DNA from 4 places in the Pseudomonas sp. 86_A genome. Region 1 is predicted to be linked to each of the others. Evidence: predicted binding sites of a transcription regulator. Region 1 holds the regulator's gene; each other region holds the start of a gene.
What was found. Region 1 encodes FliA, which starts transcription of late flagellar genes. Its sites were predicted from a motif close to CTAAAGTTTNNNNNNNNNNNGCCGNTAA; they were not measured.
Positions count from the first base shown of each region.

Region 2: the regulator FliA is predicted to act here: its motif matches at 1,040-1,067, upstream of J5M57_RS20420 (methyl-accepting chemotaxis protein).
Region 3: the regulator FliA is predicted to act here: its motif matches at 1,051-1,078, upstream of J5M57_RS21585 (methyl-accepting chemotaxis protein).
Region 4: the regulator FliA is predicted to act here: its motif matches at 1,121-1,148, upstream of flgM (flagellar biosynthesis anti-sigma factor FlgM).

Region 1 is NZ_JAFGYS010000003.1:118,628-120,825, reverse strand. Features, by position in the region: gene fleN (flagellar synthesis regulator FleN) at 1-449, shown strand, start outside; gene fliA (RNA polymerase sigma factor FliA) at 446-1,186, shown strand; gene J5M57_RS06135 (chemotaxis response regulator CheY) at 1,354-1,725, shown strand; gene J5M57_RS06130 (protein phosphatase CheZ) at 1,744-2,198, shown strand, end outside.
Region 2 is NZ_JAFGYS010000013.1:121,903-124,100, forward strand. Features, by position in the region: gene J5M57_RS20420 (methyl-accepting chemotaxis protein) at 1-895, opposite strand, end outside; gene J5M57_RS20425 (helicase HerA-like domain-containing protein) at 1,082-2,198, shown strand, end outside.
Region 3 is NZ_JAFGYS010000014.1:132,071-134,268, forward strand. Features, by position in the region: gene J5M57_RS21570 (methyl-accepting chemotaxis protein) at 1-228, opposite strand, end outside; gene J5M57_RS21575 (cell division protein ZapA) at 328-630, opposite strand; gene J5M57_RS21580 (hypothetical protein) at 627-857, opposite strand; gene J5M57_RS21585 (methyl-accepting chemotaxis protein) at 1,136-2,198, shown strand, end outside.
Region 4 is NZ_JAFGYS010000018.1:62,943-65,140, forward strand. Features, by position in the region: gene J5M57_RS24700 (chemotaxis protein CheV) at 1-179, opposite strand, end outside; gene flgA (flagellar basal body P-ring formation chaperone FlgA) at 262-1,023, shown strand; gene flgM (flagellar biosynthesis anti-sigma factor FlgM) at 1,184-1,510, shown strand; gene J5M57_RS24715 (flagellar protein FlgN) at 1,559-2,026, shown strand; gene J5M57_RS24720 (flagellar brake protein) at 2,119-2,198, shown strand, end outside.

The sequences.
Region 1 (2,198 bases):
GTATTGGTGACTCGGTAGTCAGTTTCGTTCGCGCAGCGCAGGAAGTGTTGCTGGTGGTCTGCGACGAGCCGACCTCGATCACCGACGCCTACGCGCTGATCAAACTGCTCAACCGCGACTATGGCATGAACCGCTTCCGCGTCCTCGCCAACATGGCGCAGAGCCCGCAGGAAGGGCGCAACCTGTTCGCCAAGTTGACCAAGGTCACGGATCGTTTCCTCGACGTCGCCTTACAATACGTCGGCGCGGTGCCGTACGACGAAAGCGTGCGCAAGGCAGTGCAGAAGCAGCGAGCGGTCTATGAAGCCTTCCCGCGTTCCAAGTGCGCGCTGGCGTTCAAGGCGATCGCGCAGAAGGTCGATACCTGGCCGCTGCCTGCCAACCCGCGCGGTCACCTGGAGTTTTTCGTCGAGCGCCTCGTGCAGCAAACAGCAGGGCCTGTGTTATGACCGCGAGCGGTATGAACTACTACAAGAAGTCGGCACGTGACGCGCAGTACGAGTTGATCGAGCGTTACGCGCCACTGGTCAAGCGCATTGCCTATCACTTGCTGGCGCGCTTGCCGGCGAGTGTGCAGGTCGAGGATCTGATTCAGGCCGGGATGATCGGTCTGCTTGAAGTTTCGACCAAATATGACGCCAGCAAGGGCGCCAGTTTCGAAACGTACGCGGGCATTCGAATCCGCGGCGCGATGCTCGACGAAGTGCGCAAAGGGGATTGGGCACCACGCTCGGTTCACCGCAACACCCGTATGGTCAGCGACGCAATTCGCTCAATTGAAGCTAAAACCGGCCGTGATGCTAAAGATCACGAAGTTGCGGCCGAACTCCAATTGAGTCTCGACGATTACTACGGGATTTTGAATGACACGCTGGGCAGCCGGCTGTTCAGTTTCGACGACCTGTTGCAGGACGGCGAACACGAAGGGCTGCACGAGGATGGCGCCAGTGCTCATCTTGAGCCGTCACGCGATCTGGAAGATGAACGCTTCCAGGCAGCGCTGGCGGACGCGATTGCCAATTTGCCGGAGCGTGAGCGACTGGTGTTGGCGCTGTACTACGACGAAGAGCTGAACCTCAAGGAAATCGGTGAAGTCCTTGGCGTCAGTGAATCGCGGGTCAGCCAGTTACACAGCCAGTGCGCGGCCCGCTTGCGGGGGCGTTTGGGGGAGTGGCGAGCGCGCTGAAGGCAGTGTGGGGACACTGCGAACGAGGCTGGTGCGGTGATGAACGGCACCGGTCTTGCTCTGTTGTGCTCCAGACAGTCATCGAGTGCTTTGCCGGATTGATTGAAATGGCGCGTCCAGGTGCTGGGCGCGTTTAAGACTGCTTGGAGGTCGAATTGGACAAGAACATGAAAATCCTCATCGTTGATGACTTCTCAACGATGCGGCGGATCATCAAGAACCTGCTGCGTGATCTGGGGTTCACCAACACCGTCGAGGCCGACGATGGCACCACTGCCATTCCGGTGCTCAACAGCGGAAGCATCGACTTTCTGGTAACGGACTGGAACATGCCGGGCATGACCGGTATCGACCTGCTGCGCCACGTGCGTGCCGATGAAAAACTCAAGCACCTGCCGGTGCTGATGGTGACGGCAGAAGCCAAGCGCGAGCAGATCATCGAAGCGGCCCAGGCCGGTGTAAACGGCTACGTGGTCAAACCTTTCACGGCTCAGGCGCTGAAAGAAAAAATCGAGAAGATTTTCGAACGCATCGGCTGATGAACGCGCGGGGGAGCTATGGAGCATAAAGAATCTTCACAGGGCGATTTCGAATCGACCCTGAAAAAACACGCGGTCGAACTGGTCGAGAGCCTTGAAAAAGGCAGGTTCGGCGACGCTGTGCAACTGATCCATGAGCTCAATCAGACCCGTGACCGCGGCCTGTATCAGGAAGTGGGCAAGCTCACACGCGAACTGCACAGTGCGATCGTCAACTTCCAGATCGATCCGCACATGCCGCAGGCCGAGGAAGTGTCGCAAATCACCGACGCCACCGAACGCCTGGGCTATGTGGTCAAGCTGACCGAAGCCGCGGCCAACCGCACCATGGATCTGGTGGAAAGCGCTACCCCGGTGGTCAATGGCCTGGCTGAAGAAGCCCAGGCCCTGAGCACCGATTGGGGCCGTTTCATGCGCCGTGAGGTCGGGGCTGAAGAGTTCCGCGAACTGGCGCGCCGGGTCGACGGTTTTCT
Region 2 (2,198 bases), on a different contig from region 1:
GGCGAATCAGCATGCTCAGCAACGCGATGATGATCACCACTGCGATCACGGTAGCGATCACCGCCGAGGTGCGGAACTCACTGAGCATCGAGAAGGCTTTGTCCTTGTCCACCGACAGCCCGATGTACCAGTTCACCGAGGGCAGGCCCTTGATCGGGGTGAAGCTGACGATGCGGGTCTTGCCGTCGACAGTGATTTCACTGAAGTCGCTGCTGATGCGCGGGGTGTCCTGCGGATAGGCGTCTTTCAGCGTCTTCATCACCAGTGCCTTGTCCGGGTGCACCAGGATCTTGCCGTCGGCGCTGACCAGGAAGGCGTAGCCCATGCCGGAGAAGTCCCGGGCGGTGAGGGTCTCGACCAAGGTTTGCAGACTCAGGTCGCCGCCGACCACGCCAACGCTCTGGCCGGCCTTTTTCGAGGCGGTGGCGATGGAGATGATCAACTGCCCGGTGGCAGCGTCGATGTACGGTTCGGTCAGGGTCGACGCGCTGCTGCTCTCGGCACCTTTGTACCAAGGGCGCACCCGTGGATCGAAACCGTCCGGCATCTTCACATCCGGGCGGATGGTGAAGTGCCCGGTGGCATCACCCAGGTAAGTGGCCATGAACGTCGAGGTCAGGGACTTCTGTTCCAGCAGGCTGGCGACGTTGGCCGGGTCCGGGTTGATGGCGATGTTCTGGGCGGCGTTTTCGACCAGCAGGATGCGGCCGTTGAGCCAGGTCTGAATGTTGTCGGCCGTGACCTCGCCCATCTCGTTGAGATAGTTGTTCAGGTCATCGCGAATCGCGTTGCGTTGCAGCCAGTCGTTGTACAGCGTGAACGAGGCGAAAGCGGCGATGACGATGAGGGCGGCGGCAAGCAAAATTTTATGGCTGAAGCGCAGATTTTTGTTCATGGCTTGGGGTTCCGCTAAGGTCTTAATGTCCTGGGCGTGCTTTTATAAAGACGCGCAATATGGGCAAGGGTGAAACAAACTGATATTTCCGACTCTCCTTAGGGAAATGTCCGACCGACTTTTCAGTCGGGTTCTCGCCTTTATCTATCGGCCATAGCGGATTAAAGATTAACCATAGGTGACAAAATGCCTGACACATCGCAACTCGTTATCGGCGCCGATCTGGCGGGGCAACCGATTGCTCAGGCCATGCGCCTGGCGAACCGACACGGGCTGATCGCCGGGGCGACCGGGACTGGCAAGACCGTGACCTTGCAGCGCCTCGCCGAGGCGTTCAGTGACGCCGGCGTCGCGGTTTTTGCCGCTGATATCAAGGGTGACCTGTGCGGCCTCGGCGCCGCCGGCAATCCTCAGGGCAAGGTCGCCGAGCGCATCGCCGGGATGCCCTGGCTTGACTACAAGCCGCAGGCGTATCCGGTGACGCTGTGGGACATTCACGGTGAATCCGGTCATCCCTTGCGCACCACCTTGAGTGAAATGGGCCCGCTGTTGATCGGCAGCCTGTTGGAACTGACCGACAGCCAGCAGTCGGCGCTGTACGCAGCGTTTAAAGTGGCGGACCGCGAAGGCCTGCTGCTGCTCGACCTGAAAGACCTCAAGGCGTTGCTCAATCACCTCAAGGACAACCCGCAACTGCTCGGCGAAGACGCCGCGCTGATGACCACCGGTTCCAGCCAGGCGCTGTTGCGCCGGCTGGCGACCCTGGAACAGCAGGGCGCTGAAGCGTTGTTCGGCGAACCGGCGCTGCAACTGGAAGATATTCTGCAACCGGCGGCGGACGGCCGTGGGCGCATTCATTTGCTCGATGCCAGTCGTCTGGTGCACGAGGCACCGAAGGTCTACGCGACGTTCCTGCTGTGGCTGCTGGCCGAGCTGTTCGAGCAGTTGCCGGAGCGCGGCGATGCCGACAAGCCGCTGCTGGCGCTGTTTTTCGATGAAGCGCATTTGCTGTTCGGCGATACGCCCAAGGCCTTGCAGGAGCGGCTGGAGCAAGTGGTACGGCTGATTCGCTCGAAAGGCGTGGGGGTGTATTTCGTCACCCAGTCGCCGGGCGATCTGCCGGACAATGTGCTGGCGCAGCTGGGTCTGCGGATCCAGCACGGCTTGCGCGCGTTCACTGCCAAGGAACAGAAATCCCTGCGGGCGGTGGCGGATGGCTTCCGGCCGAATCCGGCGTTCGACACCTTGTCGGTGCTGACCGAACTTGGCATCGGCGAAGCATTGGTCGGAACGCTGCAGGAAA
Region 3 (2,198 bases), on a different contig from region 1:
GTTGCTGGCGATGTCTTTGGCGGCGGTCAGCGGCTGGACGAGGATGCGTTCGATGTCATTGCGCGTCGCTTCGATGCTCGACGGCAGCGCTTGTTCGACCAGATAGCTCTGGGCAAGGCGGTTGACCACCAGGGTATAAATGCCAACCACGATCAGGATGCTGACCAGCAGGGCGGTGCCCATGCTGAGAATCAGCTGCCATTGAATACTGCGACGCCAGAACTGCATGGAGCACCCCCAAAGAATAAGTGGCCGAAACAATGCAACAGCCGTGCCGATTGTATACAACCCAATCAACAATCTATTCTTTGGTTGTGCGCAACTCCATCAGCCCTGATTGATGGTCTTGGCGATGGTTTCGACCGTGGCGCTGACTTGCTCTTGGTAACGGTCGAGTTCTTCCTGGTGCTGTTTCTTCATTTCGATCTGCTGCGAGCACAGATTCATGGCGGCCAACACCAGCAAGCGGTCACCGATCAGTGTCGGGTATTTGCGTTTGGTGTCGGCCAGTGCGGCCTTGAGCATCAGTGCGGCGTCCAGCAGGGTCTGTTCTTCCCCGGCCGGTGCCTTGATCGAATAGTCCTCCCCGAGAATGGAGATGACTTTTACCCCTGCGGTGCCGTGGTTCATGCGCTGACAGGACCTGCGTTGACGCGATCAACCAGGGCCTGGATGCGCGCTGCGGTGGCGCCGTGCTTCTCTTCCTGTTCCATCAGGCTCAGTTGCAGGCTTTCGTTCTCATCCTTGGCCTGGGCCAGTTCCGTGGACAGGGTCTGGTTGGTTTGCGTAAGGGTCTGGTTCTGTTGCACCAGGTCGCTGACGAGCTGTTCCAATTGGCTGAGGGATGCTTCCAACATTTTGATCTTCCAGGCGTTTTTCAAAGGGCGCGTACGATAAAGAAAAGTCACTGCGGATGCCAGGGTTAAACCGGCGCAAGGCCTTGATTTTCCTGGTGGCCGACCGTTCTCGCGAGTTTAAAAGACTGTGATCTGCCGATCTGGTTCCTGCACTTCGTCGCCCAAGCCCTTGTGCGACAAATACGCACACCGCCTCAAGACTTTAGTCGTATGACCGATAAGTCATCCATACAGCAGTCTCAGCCCGCATGGATGCGGCCCTTCCTCGGTATGCACCCATGTCCCTTCGCAATATGAATATCGCCCCCCGGGCGTTCACCGGCTTCGCCCTGATCGGCGGTCTGATGCTGATTCTCGGCGTGTTCGCCTTGAACCAGATGAGCAAAATCCGTGCAGCGGGCGAAGACATCGCCACTGCCAGTGTCCCGTCGATCAAGGCCGTCGATGAATTCACTCAACTGACGCTGCGCCTGCGGGTGCTTTCGTATCGGTTGCTGATCAACCGCGAACCGGACGTGCAGCAAAAAACCATGGAGCTGTTCGAGCTGCGCAACCGGCAAATCGCCGACGCCCAACGCGCCTACGAACCTTTGATCGATGGCCCGCAAGAGCGCGCGGCCTACGATCAGTACGTGCAGCTCTTGGCTCAGTACCGCCAACTCGAAGACCGGATGAAAACCCTGTCGCGCAACAATCAGATCGATGAACTGCGGCAGATGCTCAACTCGGACTTGCTGAGTAACTCGGAGGCGGTGAACACAGCCCTGGCGCGACTGCTGGAGATCAATACCCAGCAAATTGCCGAGACTAATCAGGGTGCAGCCAATCAGTACTCGATGTCGTTCAATCTGGTCGTGACGCTGTTGCTGATCGCCACCGGCCTGACCTTGCTGTTCGCCTGGCTGCTGACCATCAGCATCACCAAGCCGATTTCCAAAGCACTGGACGCCGCGGAAACCATTGCCGAAGGCAACCTGACCCAGCCGATCCACGTGGATGGCACCGACGAAGCCGGGCGTCTGCTGGCCGCCATGGCCAAGATGCAATCGAAATTGCGCGACACCTTGCAGCGCATCTCCGGTTCGGCCACACAACTGGCTTCCGCTGCGGAAGAGCTGAACAGTGTCACCGACGAAAGCGCCCGTGGCCTGACCCAGCAGAACAACGAAATCGAACAGGCCGCCACCGCGGTCAACGAGATGACCAGCGCCGTGGAAGAAGTCGCGCGCAATGCGGTGAGCACTTCGGAAGCCTCGAAGAACGCCACCACCTCGGCGGGCGACGGCCGTGACCTGGTGCAGGAAACCGTCAGCGCCATCGAACGCATGAGCGCCGATGTGC
Region 4 (2,198 bases), on a different contig from region 1:
CACACGACAGGACTGGACTTGGGCATCAACGTCAGCGACGGGCATTGCAGCACTTCCCGCACTTTGAACACGTTGATTCCGTAGAGCTGCTGACCGTCGAGACGGAACAACAACAGCTCCAGGCGATTCTGCCCTACCAGTTGCGTGCGCTGGTTCACCGAATCCATTACACCAGCCATGCCCAGACTCCTACACCAACGCCAAGTGTTGTTGCGACGCACATTCATTGCTAAACGGCACGGCGCTTGCTTTTTAACTCGTATGAACGCTCAAACGACATTTTTCCGACGCCTGACCTCCCGCACCCGCAAAGCGCTGTGCGCGACGTCTGCCGTCTGCTTGTTTTTCGCTGGCAGCCCTGCCGGTGCTGATACGGTTACCTTGCCTGACATGCTTATCGGCGTCACTCAGGGCTTTCTTGAGTTCACCGTAGAAGACTATCTGGCTACCAGTCAAACGGAAGGCCGCTACGAAATCGAGGTCAACCAGCTCGACCCGCGTATGCGCATGCCAATGTGCGACAAGGAATTGACAGCGTCACTGGAGAGTCCGGCACGTCCGCTGGGCCGGGTAACGGTCAAGGTTCGCTGCGAGGGAAGCTCGCCGTGGACGGTGTTCGTGCCCGCTCAAGTCCGCCTGTTTCGCGAGATTGTCACCACCACCCGACCGCTCAAACGCGCCGGTATTATCGAGCCGCAGGACGTGACCTTGCGTGAACGCGACGTCAGTCAGATCAATCAGGGTTTTTTGACGTCGGTGGATGACGCCATCGGGCAGAAATTAACCCGACCAACGGTCGCCGATCAGGTGATTACCCTGGTGCATCTGGAACAGGCCGAAGTGGTGCGCAAGGGTGATCAGGTGGTCATCATCGCCCGCAGTGGCACGCTCGCCGTGCGCATGCCCGGGGAAGCCCTGGCCAATGGCGGTCTGAAAGAACAGATTCGGGTGAAAAACCTCAATTCCAACCGGGTCATCAAGGCGCAGGTCATCGCGCCGGGCCAAGTGGAAGTGGCCATGTAAAACATGCTCGCAGAAAACTGGCGCCAGCCCCGCCCCTTCCCTAAACTGTGCCGCAGCAGGACACGCTTCGGCACATGCAGCTCATTGCAAAGTGAGCCTAAAGTTTTCCAGGGAATGGCCGAGAACATGGCAAGCGTCCAAATTCCCAGAGGTTTTTAACATGGTCATCGATTTCAGCCGTTTGAACAGCTCCTCGTCACTTACGGGCAGTACACGTACCAGCAACGCCAAGGAATCCGCCGAAACCGGTACCTCCGCGCCGCTGAATACCCCGGCCGAAACGGCCAGTACCGCAAAAAGCGGGGAATCGGTACACCTCAGCAATGAGGCTCAACAGTTGCAGAAGGTCACTGACAAGCTGCGCGATCAGCCTGCCGTCGACAAAGCCCGCGTGGCCGAGTTGAAAGCAGCGATTGCCGATGGCAGCTATAAAGTCGACAGCAACCGTGTAGCCAGCAAACTGCTCAACTTCGAAGCCCAGCGCTAGGCTTTCGCCGGCGCCAGGCTTTTGGACGCTTAGAACCCAAGGCCAGCCATGCACGACACTAATTTATTGCAACTGATCACCGACGACTTTGCTCCAGCTCAACAATTGCTGGAGTTACTGCAAACCGAGTCCCTCGCGTTGCACGGTCGCGACATGCCCTTGCTGGAAGAAATTCTGGCGCACAAGCAGGCATTGATCATTCTGCTAGAACAGCATGGCCGCAAGCGCAGTGAAATCCTCGCCAGTCTCAACCTGCCGACCGATCGTTCAGGTCTTGAGCAATTGGCTGGCCAATCGAGCATTGGCGAGCAGTTGCTGACGCAAGGCGACGCATTGACCGATCTGATCGCTCAATGCCAGGCGGCCAACCTCAAGAATGGCCAGTCGATACAGATCCAGCAGGCCGCCACGGCCAATCAACTGAAGATCCTCACTGGCGGTGAGGCTCCAGCGCTGTATAACGCCAGCGGTACATTTGCCAAACCCGCCACACCGCGTCCGCTCAGCCAGGCGTGAGCCATTCGATGTGCCTGCACTATCAACCCGCGAAACATGCTGGCAAAATGCTGGCTAGTCGTAGTCAAATTTTGTCTGGAGATTGAGAAAACGTGCCAAACGCCCTAAGCGCGGATGATAGTCCGCAGCCACCAAAGGTGCTGACCACGCCCCTGGAAATCTCCAGCAACCT